Regions from separate parts of the Methylorubrum subtropicum genome, predicted to be linked through region 3. Evidence: riboswitches for the same ligand, from Rfam matches in the RefSeq annotation. Region 3 holds a riboswitch; each other region holds the start of a gene.
The links. A riboswitch is a leader RNA that binds a small molecule or an ion and turns the genes downstream of it on or off. The one in region 3 is predicted to bind cobalamin.
Positions count from the first base shown of each region.

Region 1: linked by a shared signal. The riboswitch ahead of AAHG03_RS02385 (hypothetical protein) and the one ahead of AAHG03_RS26395 (TonB-dependent receptor) in region 3 are both predicted to bind cobalamin.
Region 2: linked by a shared signal. The riboswitch ahead of AAHG03_RS07670 (TonB-dependent receptor) and the one ahead of AAHG03_RS26395 (TonB-dependent receptor) in region 3 are both predicted to bind cobalamin.

Region 1 covers NZ_JBBXMW010000001.1:511,005-514,275, reverse strand. Annotated here, with positions in the region: gene AAHG03_RS02390 (hypothetical protein) at 88-465, shown strand; gene AAHG03_RS02385 (hypothetical protein) at 508-1,323, opposite strand; cobalamin riboswitch at 1,443-1,649, opposite strand; gene AAHG03_RS02380 (RNA polymerase sigma factor) at 2,012-2,518, shown strand; gene AAHG03_RS02375 (FecR family protein) at 2,606-3,271, shown strand, end outside.
Region 2 covers NZ_JBBXMW010000004.1:153,900-157,170, forward strand. Annotated here, with positions in the region: gene AAHG03_RS07670 (TonB-dependent receptor) at 1-2,170, opposite strand, end outside; cobalamin riboswitch at 2,292-2,486, opposite strand; gene AAHG03_RS07675 (hypothetical protein) at 2,845-2,985, shown strand; gene AAHG03_RS07680 (hypothetical protein) at 3,243-3,271, shown strand, end outside.
Region 3 covers NZ_JBBXMW010000038.1:7,635-10,905, forward strand. Annotated here, with positions in the region: gene AAHG03_RS26380 (urease accessory protein UreF) at 1-199, shown strand, start outside; gene ureG (urease accessory protein UreG) at 207-836, shown strand; gene AAHG03_RS26390 (HupE/UreJ family protein) at 857-1,399, shown strand; cobalamin riboswitch at 1,710-1,908, shown strand; gene AAHG03_RS26395 (TonB-dependent receptor) at 2,173-3,271, shown strand, end outside.

The DNA of each region.
Region 1 (3,271 bases), on a different contig from region 3:
TAAAAATACGTAGGCGGTCGTTCCGGCTTGGCAGCAGGGCTGCGCTTGCTATGTCTCGACCAATGTGGGTTTGCAGGAGGATTGAACATGGCGAAATATCTGACGGCCGCGTGTGCCACCCTGGTCGCCACACTGAGCTTTTACGGCAGTTCGACGGAGGCGAGTGCCGGCTGCCGGGGATGCGGTCCGGTGCCTCCGGTCTATAATTATCGTACCGTCAACAAGGTCGTGAACAGGACCCAGTTTCGCGACGTGCAGCGCACGCATTACGTGCACAGAACCCGCCACATCTTCAATATCACGCGTGTGCAGCCTATCGTGCGCGTCCACACGGTCACGCGCGTTCACCATCACAGCGTCCCGGTGACCCACAACGTCAACGTCTCCCGGGTCCAGCATCTGCCGGCGCATTACGTGCATACAAGCAGCGTTCGCAACATTCAGCACGGCTGCGGCTGCAACTGAGATCCCGCATCGGCGGGCGGCGCCACGCCGCCCGTTGACGGGTCACTCGCGACTCGCCGTTTTCGGCCCGACCACCAGACAGGCCCTGGGGCAGACCGGCGCTCGACCGAGAAGCCGGCCGAGCGCCGCCTGCGGGCCGGCGCCGCAGAGCTTGCCGAGAAAGCTCCGGTCCTCGCTGCCGATCTCCGGAATGCCGCAGGAGGCCAGCATCGTGCGCTCCGCCTGATCCCACAGGGACACGAAGGCCGTCCTGATCGGCCGATCCCTGAGGGCGGTCCACGTCGCCGTGTTCTGTCCGGCCGCCTCCACGTAGAGCGCGACGAAGCTCATCAGCGCCGCCAAGCCGTCGCGATGGGACAGCTGCACATCGGGGTTGCGCCGGTCGGCCAAGGCGATGGCCGTGTCGAGATCGTGCGTGTAGGCGTTCAACTCGTCGAGCAGGTAGCGGAAATCGGACGCCGCGGTGGCGTTGCCCGGTTGCAGGTACGTGGAGACGAAGACGCTCGGGCGGAACTGGTGGGCGATCCTCGACGGTGCCGGCAGCGTCCTGTTCTCGGGCGGACGCTTCAGCATCCCACCCCCGATCAGCGGGTAGGCGTCCGCCTCGCCCGTGATGTGGTGCAGCGACTCGTGCACGGCCGTCGGCAGGCCGTACTGGGCGTCGTCGCAGTCGAGCCAAGCGTGGAAGAAGGCCTTGTCGCCGACCTGCTGGAAGACCGCGTAACCGTTCGGCGAGGCGGCTTTCAGAACCTTGATCGCTTGCGCCTTGCAGTCGCCGGCAGCCGCGGGCTCGGCGCTGAAAACGGCAGCCGCCTGCAAGGCGAGGCCGCACAGGACGGCCCGGACGACTCGGCGCATCTGTCGGTATCCCATGAGATGACGACGATGCGCGCGGGATGGTTAACGCATCGTTTCGGGCCGATGCTCTAAGACCTCGTTTTTGCCGCGCATTCTTTCGCCGAACCGGTATCCACTTCGTCGGAAAGCGCTCCGAGGCGGGTCTCCTGGCTCGCGGGTCGGGGGCCCGGCCTCGCCTTCCCGGTGCGCGGCACCAGTGATCCGGACGGCAGGGGTTCGCCGCTCACAGTTGCGGGGGCAGCTTCGGCCTCGCTCCGCAGAGCCCACCGAATTCCCTCTTTGCCCACGGACCGAAACCCGTGGGAACCTTGGCCCTGTCAACCGCGCCGATAGGGCCGGCCCGGTCGATACACTGTGGCGCATAATGCAACAGTATTACATCTTTTGTGGCCATCGGGACACAGGCGACTCGGCCCGCCGGTCGACCGGCGTCGCGCGATGGCTCGCCTCTCCTGTCACATCGATGCAACAGCGCTGCGAATTGAGTCCATCATTTTAATTATTCCAAATCATACCTTTCCGCCCCACAAAGTTTTCATTCGAAATGCCAACGTCTTGGCCGGCCGAAAAGACCAATTTGGAAGCTATTTAAACTATCCGACCATCTGCACAAGTCTTGCTTCATAGCTCACGCGACCGCAGGAGAACGACGGCGACGCGAGGGGCCGTGGGCGACAGGACTTGGGGAATGGACGGCATATCGGTCGATGCGCTTCATCGCCGCGAGGGATCGAAGCTGCAGCGCTTCCTCCTGCGCCGGCTCGGCAACCCGACCGACGCCGCCGACGCGACGCAGGAGACCTATCTGCGCATGCTCGCGGCCCTGTCGCGCACGCGGGTGGAGCACCCGACCGCGTTGCTGTTCCGGATCGCCCACAACGTCGCGCTTCGCACCCGCAACCGCCGCCGGCTCGAGCAAAGGCTGTTCGCCGACGAGGGCGAGGTGGACTTGGCGGAGGCCGTCGACGGCTTCGCGCTGCCCGAGCGGCAATCGATCGCGCGGCAGGAACTGAAGCGCCTCGCCGCAGCGGTCGATGAACTGCCGCCGCGCTGCCGCGAGGTGTTTCTGCTGAGCCGGTTCGACGGTCTCGCGAACGGCGAGATCGCGACGCGCCTCGGCATCTCGCGCAACATGGTCGAGAAGCACATCATCAAGGCGCTGCTGCAGTGCCGCCGCCGGCTCGACGATTTTTGAGACCACGACCTCAGGATGTCGGCGCCTCGTTGATCTAAAGGTCGGAGAACATCGCCGGGCACACGGCGGGATCCGGGGGGAGACGGCGTGGCCGGCAACGAAGATACCGACACGGGCGACGACCCGATCCTCGAGGCCGCCGCGGGCTGGGTCGCCCGCCTGTCCTCCGCCGATGCCACCGAGGCCGACCGGGCCGCGTTCGAGGCTTGGCGGGCCGCCGACCCGGCCCATGCCGGAGCCCATGCCGAGATGGAGAGCCTGTGGCGCCGGCTCGGGCAGTTGCCCGACCGCCGCCCGGCGCCGTCCGGGGCGCGGCGCGGGCGGGCCTCCAAGATCGTGCCGGCCCTCGCCGCCGCGGCCCTACTCGCGGGCGCCCTGTCCTACCAGTACGGCCTCATGGATCGCCTGCGGGCGGACCTGTGGAGCGGCGTCGGCGACATCACCCACGCGACGCTGCCCGACGGCAGCCGCGTCGATCTCAACACCGACACCGCCCTGGTGCTGCGCTTCACCGCGGGGGAGCGCCGGATTACGCTGCTGCGCGGCGAGGCGAGCTTCGACGTAGTGTCGGACCCGAGCCGGCCGTTCACCGTCGAGGCCGGGGGCTTGAGCGCGCGGGCGGTCGGAACCCGCTTCTTCGTGCGCGCCGACGGGAGCGACAGCCCGGTCGGCGTCGCCGAGGGCCGCGTCGAGGTCGCGGAGGCGGGCCGCCGGGCCCTGGTCTCGGCGGGCCAAGCCGTCCAGCGCGGCGAG
Region 2 (3,271 bases), on a different contig from region 3:
CCACGAAGCCGTCGAGGGCGTAGACCGTATCGAGCAGGTTCGAGACCCGGAACGACAGCCGCGAGGCCGGCGTGACCTGTCGGTCGAGGCCGAGCGTCACCAGGGCGTAGTCCGGGCGGCGGCCGAGATTGGCGAAATCGGAAAACATCGCGCCGACATACTGCACGCCGACCCGCGCCTCCCAGTCGCGGGCGAACGCCCAATTGACCCAGAGGTTAGCGACCTGTTCGGGGACGTTGACCGGCGTCTTGCCGGTGAAGTCGCCGAAATCGTCGTACTGGGCCTGCAGCAGGGCGAGGTTGGCGTCGATGCGCCAGCCGGCCCAAGGCAGCCACGACAGGGCAACCTCCGCCCCGTAGGAGGATTGCTGCCCGACCTGCGCCACGAGCTGGGTGCTGCCCGGCACCGGGGAGAGCACGTCCTTCTTGACGATGCGGTAGCCCGCCAGCGTCCACTCGACCGTGCCGCCGAAGGCCAGCCCCTTGGCGCCGACCTCGATCTGCTCGCCGGTCGAGAGTTTGAGGTTCGACAGCGATTGCGACAGCGAGATCAGGCTGTTCACCGGATCGGTGGCGGTGGCGTATTGCGCGTAGAGCGTCGTCTCCGGCGAGAGCGCGTAGACGAGGCCGAAGCGGTAGCCGAACGCCTGGAACGAGCGCTCGAAGAAGCGGTTCGCGGGATTCGTCGCGAGCAGGTTGGTGCGCTGGAGCGTCGGCGCGTCGAATCGCACGCCCGCCAGCAGCGAGAGCCGGTCGGTGAGTTCCAGCCGATTCTCGGCGAAGACGGAGGCCTGGTCCGTGTGGGTCACGTAGGCCGGCACCGCGCGACCGTCGGCGGGGAAGAGGCCCGGATCATAGCCGATCAGGGGGACGCTCTGCGGTGGCTGGTTCGAGGGCGGCTCGTTGAACGTGCCGCTGAAGTTGTTGTCGTGCTTGAACGCGATGCGGTTCACGTCGAAGCCGGCGGTGAACTGGTTCGGCAGGCCGAACAACGAGCCGCGGAACGTCGCGTCGAAGCGATTGCCGATCTGTTCCTGACGGTGGATGATGTCGATGTAATCCGAGCGGTTCACGCGGCCGGTCTCGGATTCGTAGACGTATCGCTCGACATCGAGCCAGTGGCGTCGGCTCTGGAGGCGGTAGGCGGTGTTGCGGATCGTGACTTCGGCGGACGGCGTCCACTCGGTGCGCAGCTGGGTCCAGTTGTCGGCCCAGGTGATCTTGGCGTCGCGGACGTTGTAGTTGTTGAAGCGCACGGCATCGAGCACGCGCCCGTTCACCAGCGGCGTGCCCCAGTAGCGCACAGGCTCCTGATAGCCGAGGTCGTGGGAGAGGGTGACGGCGAGATCGGGCCTCGCCTGCCACGTCAGCGCGCCGGAGACCGCGAGGTTGCGGAAGTCGCCGTTGGGGGTGATCCAGCCGTCGGCGCGGTTGCCGCTGACGTTGAGGCGGTAGGCGACCGATTCGCCGATCGGCCCGGTCGAGTCGATCGCCGCGCGCATCAGCCCGTCCGAGCCGAGGCCGACGCGGGCGACGTTCAGCGGCGTGAACAGCGGCTTCTTCGACACCACGTTGACGATGCCGCCGATGGCGCCCTCGCCGTAGAGCACCGAGGCCGGCCCGCGCAGCACCTCGATGCGCTCGACGTTCCACGTGTCGAACGGGAAGGTCAGGGTGTTGGCGCCGACATAGAGCCGCGTGCCGTCGAACAGCGTCTGGATCGAGTTCTGCCCGGCAAAGCCGCGCGCGGTGAAGGCACCGAGCCCGAAGCCCGGCGAGCCGAAGGTCGAGATGCCGGTGCCGTTCTGCGAGACCGCCTCCAGCACCGAGGACTGGCCGCGCAAGCGGATGGTCTCGCCGGAAACGATGTCGAGGCTCGCCGGCGTCTCCAGCGGCGTCAGCCCGAGGCGGCTCGCCCCGCGCGAGGGCGTGCGGAGGTTGAGGCCGACCGGTGAGGCCTGGGTGAGGCTGGGTTTACGGAGGGCAGCCGCGGCCTCGGCGCCGATGGCCTCGGCAGGCACGTTCACCGGCACGTCGAGGTCGCGGGCGACCGCGATCTCGTCGAGCCGGGTTTCCACGGAAGCGCCTTGCGCGGCGGCGGCGACGGGGAGGGCGCTCGCGAGCGCGGCGAGGATCGGCCGCGCGCGGCGGCTTCTTTTGGGGGGAGACATGGAGAAAAACGGGCCTCGGGCGGCGACGGTGGCACGTCACCGCGAACGAGGCCGTGGCACGGGTCCGATAGGGCACCCGCGCTCCGACACCCGCCGGGGCACCCCGCCCAGCGCGTTTCGCGTGTGACCACGGCCGACGGCAGGTCTCCTGGCTCGCGGGTCGCCGTCCCTCATCGTCTTCCCAGGCGAGGCGCCCAGTGACGTGGTGATGGGGGACTCTCCGCTCACAGTTGCGGGGGCAGCCGCGGGGTCGGGCCGAAGCCTTCACCGCGTTCCCTTTTGATCCCTCTCGGGAACCGTCTACGGTCACGCTAGGCGGCCGGGACCATCACGGTCAACCGAATGTCGCAGGGACGGCGCGGATTCCTGTGCCCCAAGCTTCGAGGCAATGGGCCCCAAGAAAAAAGGCCGCCCCGATGGAGGGCGGCCCGAAGTCTAGGGAGGAAACGCCCAAGAAGGGCAACGGGACCGCGACGCCATCGCGATCTCGCATGAGCTTTTGTTTCACGGTGCGCTGCACAAAACAATCCGGGTGGAAACGATCCCGGCCATGCGTTCGACGCATGGATTATGGATTCAGAGGCTTCCGCCCGGCGTCGGCCGGGGTCACGAAACGAAACCGGCGCCCCGGCGGTTCACGAACGACGCGCTGAAATCCGCTCTCGGAGACCCCGATGCCCCGCTGGATGCTCGTCTTCCCCGTCGCCCTGCTGCTCGCCGCGATCGTCGTCGTGTTCGCTTTTCAAGGCACCGGCCCGACCCAGACCCAGGACACCCACGCCACCGAAGGCGGCGGCCGGACGAAGACGCCGTAAGGGGAGGGGGCGTTCGTGTGATCAACGGCCTCATCCATCCAACCCCCTCATCCTGAGGTGCAGCGCAGCGGCCTCGAAGGAGGGCTCCAGAAGTCGCGCGATCCGCTGGAGCCCTCCTTCGAAACTCCGCTTCGCTCCGCACCTCAGGATGAGGGATGGGGTGGGAGCATTGCCCATAAGTTCAACACATAAAGGCCACGGTCTCGCACGCGCCTTGCTTCACTTCGCCGACGAATCTTTTCGAGGCTTCGACGGCGATGCGGATTCCGGCCCTTCTTCCCTTCCT
Region 3 (3,271 bases):
CGTCTCGGCGGGCTTACGCATCGCGCCGATCGGGCAGGCGGCCGGCACCCGCATCGTCGCGGCGCTCTCGCCCCGCGTGGCGGCGCTCGCCGAGACGGTCGAGCCGCTCGGCCTCGACGCGCTGGGCTCGGCCACGCTTCACGTCGATCTCGGCTCGTTCCGGCACGAGACCCAGTATTCCCGGATCTTTCGCTCATGAGGACGGCATGACTTCCGCCAACGGCCCCGTGAACGGCCCCCTGCGCGTCGGCATCGGCGGCCCCGTCGGCTCCGGCAAGACGGCGCTGATGGAGCAGCTGTGCAAGCGCTTACGCGACGCCTACGACATCTGCGCCATCACCAACGACATCTACACCAAGGAGGATGCCCGCCTCCTGACCGTGGCCGGGGCGCTGCCCGAGGAGCGGATCATGGGCGTCGAGACGGGGGGGTGCCCGCACACGGCGATCCGCGAGGACGCCTCGATCAACCTCGCGGCGGTGGCCGAGATGCGCCGCCGCTTTCCCAGGCTCGACGTGGTGCTGATCGAATCCGGCGGCGACAACCTCGCCGCGACCTTCTCGCCGGAACTGGCCGACATCACCCTCTACGTCATCGACGTGGCGGGCGGCGAAAAAATCCCGCGGAAAGGCGGCCCCGGCATCACCCGCTCCGACCTCCTCGTCGTCAACAAGACCGACCTCGCCCCCCTCGTCGGCGCGGATCTTGCCGTGATGGAGGCCGACACCCGCCGCATGCGGGGAACCCGGCCCTACGTCTTCGCCTCGCTGCGCGAGGGCCACGGCGCCGACACCATCGCCCGCTTCGTCGTCGAGTCCGGCGGACTCGCAAAATGATGTTTATCCGGAGACACCGCATGACCTTCCGCTCGATGCCGCTCGCGGCAGTGCTCGTGCTCCTGCCCGGCGCGGCCTTCGCCCATCCGGGCCACGGCGAGGCGATGGGCTGGGCCGCGGGCTTTGCCCATCCGGTCGGCGGCGCCGACCACATCCTGGCGATGGTCGCGGTCGGGCTCATCGCCGGCCTCGTCGGCGGGCGGGCGCTATGGCTGCTGCCGGCGTCCTTCCTGAGCATGATGACGCTCGGCGCCGGCCTCGCGATGGCGGGCCTCGACCTACCCTTCGTCGAGCCGGCGATCCTCGCCTCCGTCGCGGCGTTTGCCGTGATGGCGGTCTGCGCCCGGCTGATCCCGCTCGCCGCGCTCGCCGGGCTCGTCGGCGCCTTCGCGGTGTTCCACGGCGCGGCGCACGGGGCCGAGATGCCCGAGACGGCCTCCGGCCTCGCCTACGGCCTCGGCTTCCTCGCCGCGACTGCCTTGCTCCACGCCGCCGGCCTCGCCGCCGGGCTCGCCCTGACGTGGGTGCTGCCGCGGGCCGGCGCCGCCCGCCAGGGCGCCTGATCCGGTTCCGGTCGGTCGCGCCGGTCGCCGGTCGCCGGCTCCCCCCGTCATTGCGAGGCGGAACTGACGCAATCCAGGGCGCGACCTTTTCGGAGGGGGCGAGACTGCGCCGACGAAACGGCTGCGTGCGAGCTTTCCCTTGGGAGTGCGGAGCACTGGATTGCGTCAGTTTCGCCTCGCAATGACGGGTTGGGGGTGGGAGCCGACGCGACCCTCCGGACACGGTAGGGCGGGTGTCTCCCGCGGGGCACAGCTCCACCGCTTCACATCCGGCGTTCCAACCGCGCGTTGACGGCGCGGGCGCGCGCCGTGCTAGCGTGGCCGTGACGGTTCCCCTCGGGGATCAAAAGGGAACGCGGTGAGGGTGAAAGCCCGATGCCGCGGCTGCCCCCGCAACTGTGAGCGGCGAGTCCTCCGCCACCTGTGTCACTGGATGCGCCGCATCCGGGAAGACGGTGAGAGGGCGCTGACCCGCGAGCCAGGAGACCTGCCGTCAGCCGTGGTCACACGCGAGGCGCGTCGGGCGGGGTGCACTGATGGGTTGCCGGGGACGGCATCGATCCTGCGAGGCTCGATCCGTCCGCGGCCTCGTTCGCGGTGACGTGCCACTGCCGTTGCCCGAGGCTTCTTTGCCAGTGTCCGATTCCCGACCCCCGACCGTCCTGCGATGGGCGGCGCTCGCCGCCGCGCTGCTGCCCCTCCCGGCGGGCGCGCAGGAGGCCGTCACCCTCGACGAACTCTCCGTCGCCGGGCAGGCGCAGCCGGCCCCCACGATCTTCTCGGCCAGCGCCGGCTATCCCGGCGGCGTCACCGGCATCGGCGGCGCGTTGCAGCCGGTGGCCTCGGCCAGCGGCGGCATCGTCTCCGGCGCGCAGATCAACGCCCGGCCGGTCACCCGCCCCGGCGAGGTGCTGGAAGCGGTGCCGGGCCTCATCGTCACCCAGCATTCGGGGGAGGGGAAGGCCAACCAGTTCTTCCTGCGCGGGTTCAACCTCGACCACGGCACCGACATCGCCCTGTTCGTGGACGGCATGCCGGTCAACATGCGCACCCACGCCCACGGCCAGGGCTATGCCGACCTCAACTTCCTGATCCCCGAACTCGTCGGTGCGGTCGAGTTCCACAAGGGCCCCTACTTCGTGCGCGACGGCGACTTCGCCTCCGCCGGCTCGGTGCGGATCGATTACCTCGACACGGTGGCCAAGAACGTCGCCCTGACCTCGATCGGCTCGTTCGGCTACCGGCGGGCGCTCACCATCGGCTCCGCGCCGCTCGGCGCGGGCAACCTCCTCGTGGCGGGCGAGGCGCAGACCTATGACGGCCCCTGGGACGTGCCGGACCGCCTGAAGAAACTCAACGGCGTGGTGCGCTACAGCCAGGGCACGGCCCTCGACGGGTTTTCCGTCACCGGCATGGCCTATTGGGCGAAGTGGAACGCCACCAACCAGATCCCCGAGCGCGCGGTGGCGGAGGGGTTGATCGGCCGCTTCGGCAGCCTCGATCCGAGCGACGGCGGCGACACCGGCCGCTTCTCGCTGTCGGGCCGCTGGAGCCACACCAGCGAGGCCGGGATCACCCGGGCCAACGCCTACCTCATCCGCTACCGGATGAATCTGTGGAACAACTTCACCTACTTCCTCGACGATCAGACGAAGAATCGGACCGACGGCGACCAGTTCCGCCAGCTCGACGACCGGGTGCTCGGCGGGGCGGAGGTCAGCCACACCGTCCCCGGCGACTTGTTCGGCATGCCGATGGAGAACGAGGTCGGCCTCCAGACCCGCACCGACGCGATGCGGGTCGGGCTGTTCGACACCACGCGGCGGCAGTTCCGGGAGGCCACGCTCGACGACCGGGTGCGGGAGACGAGCG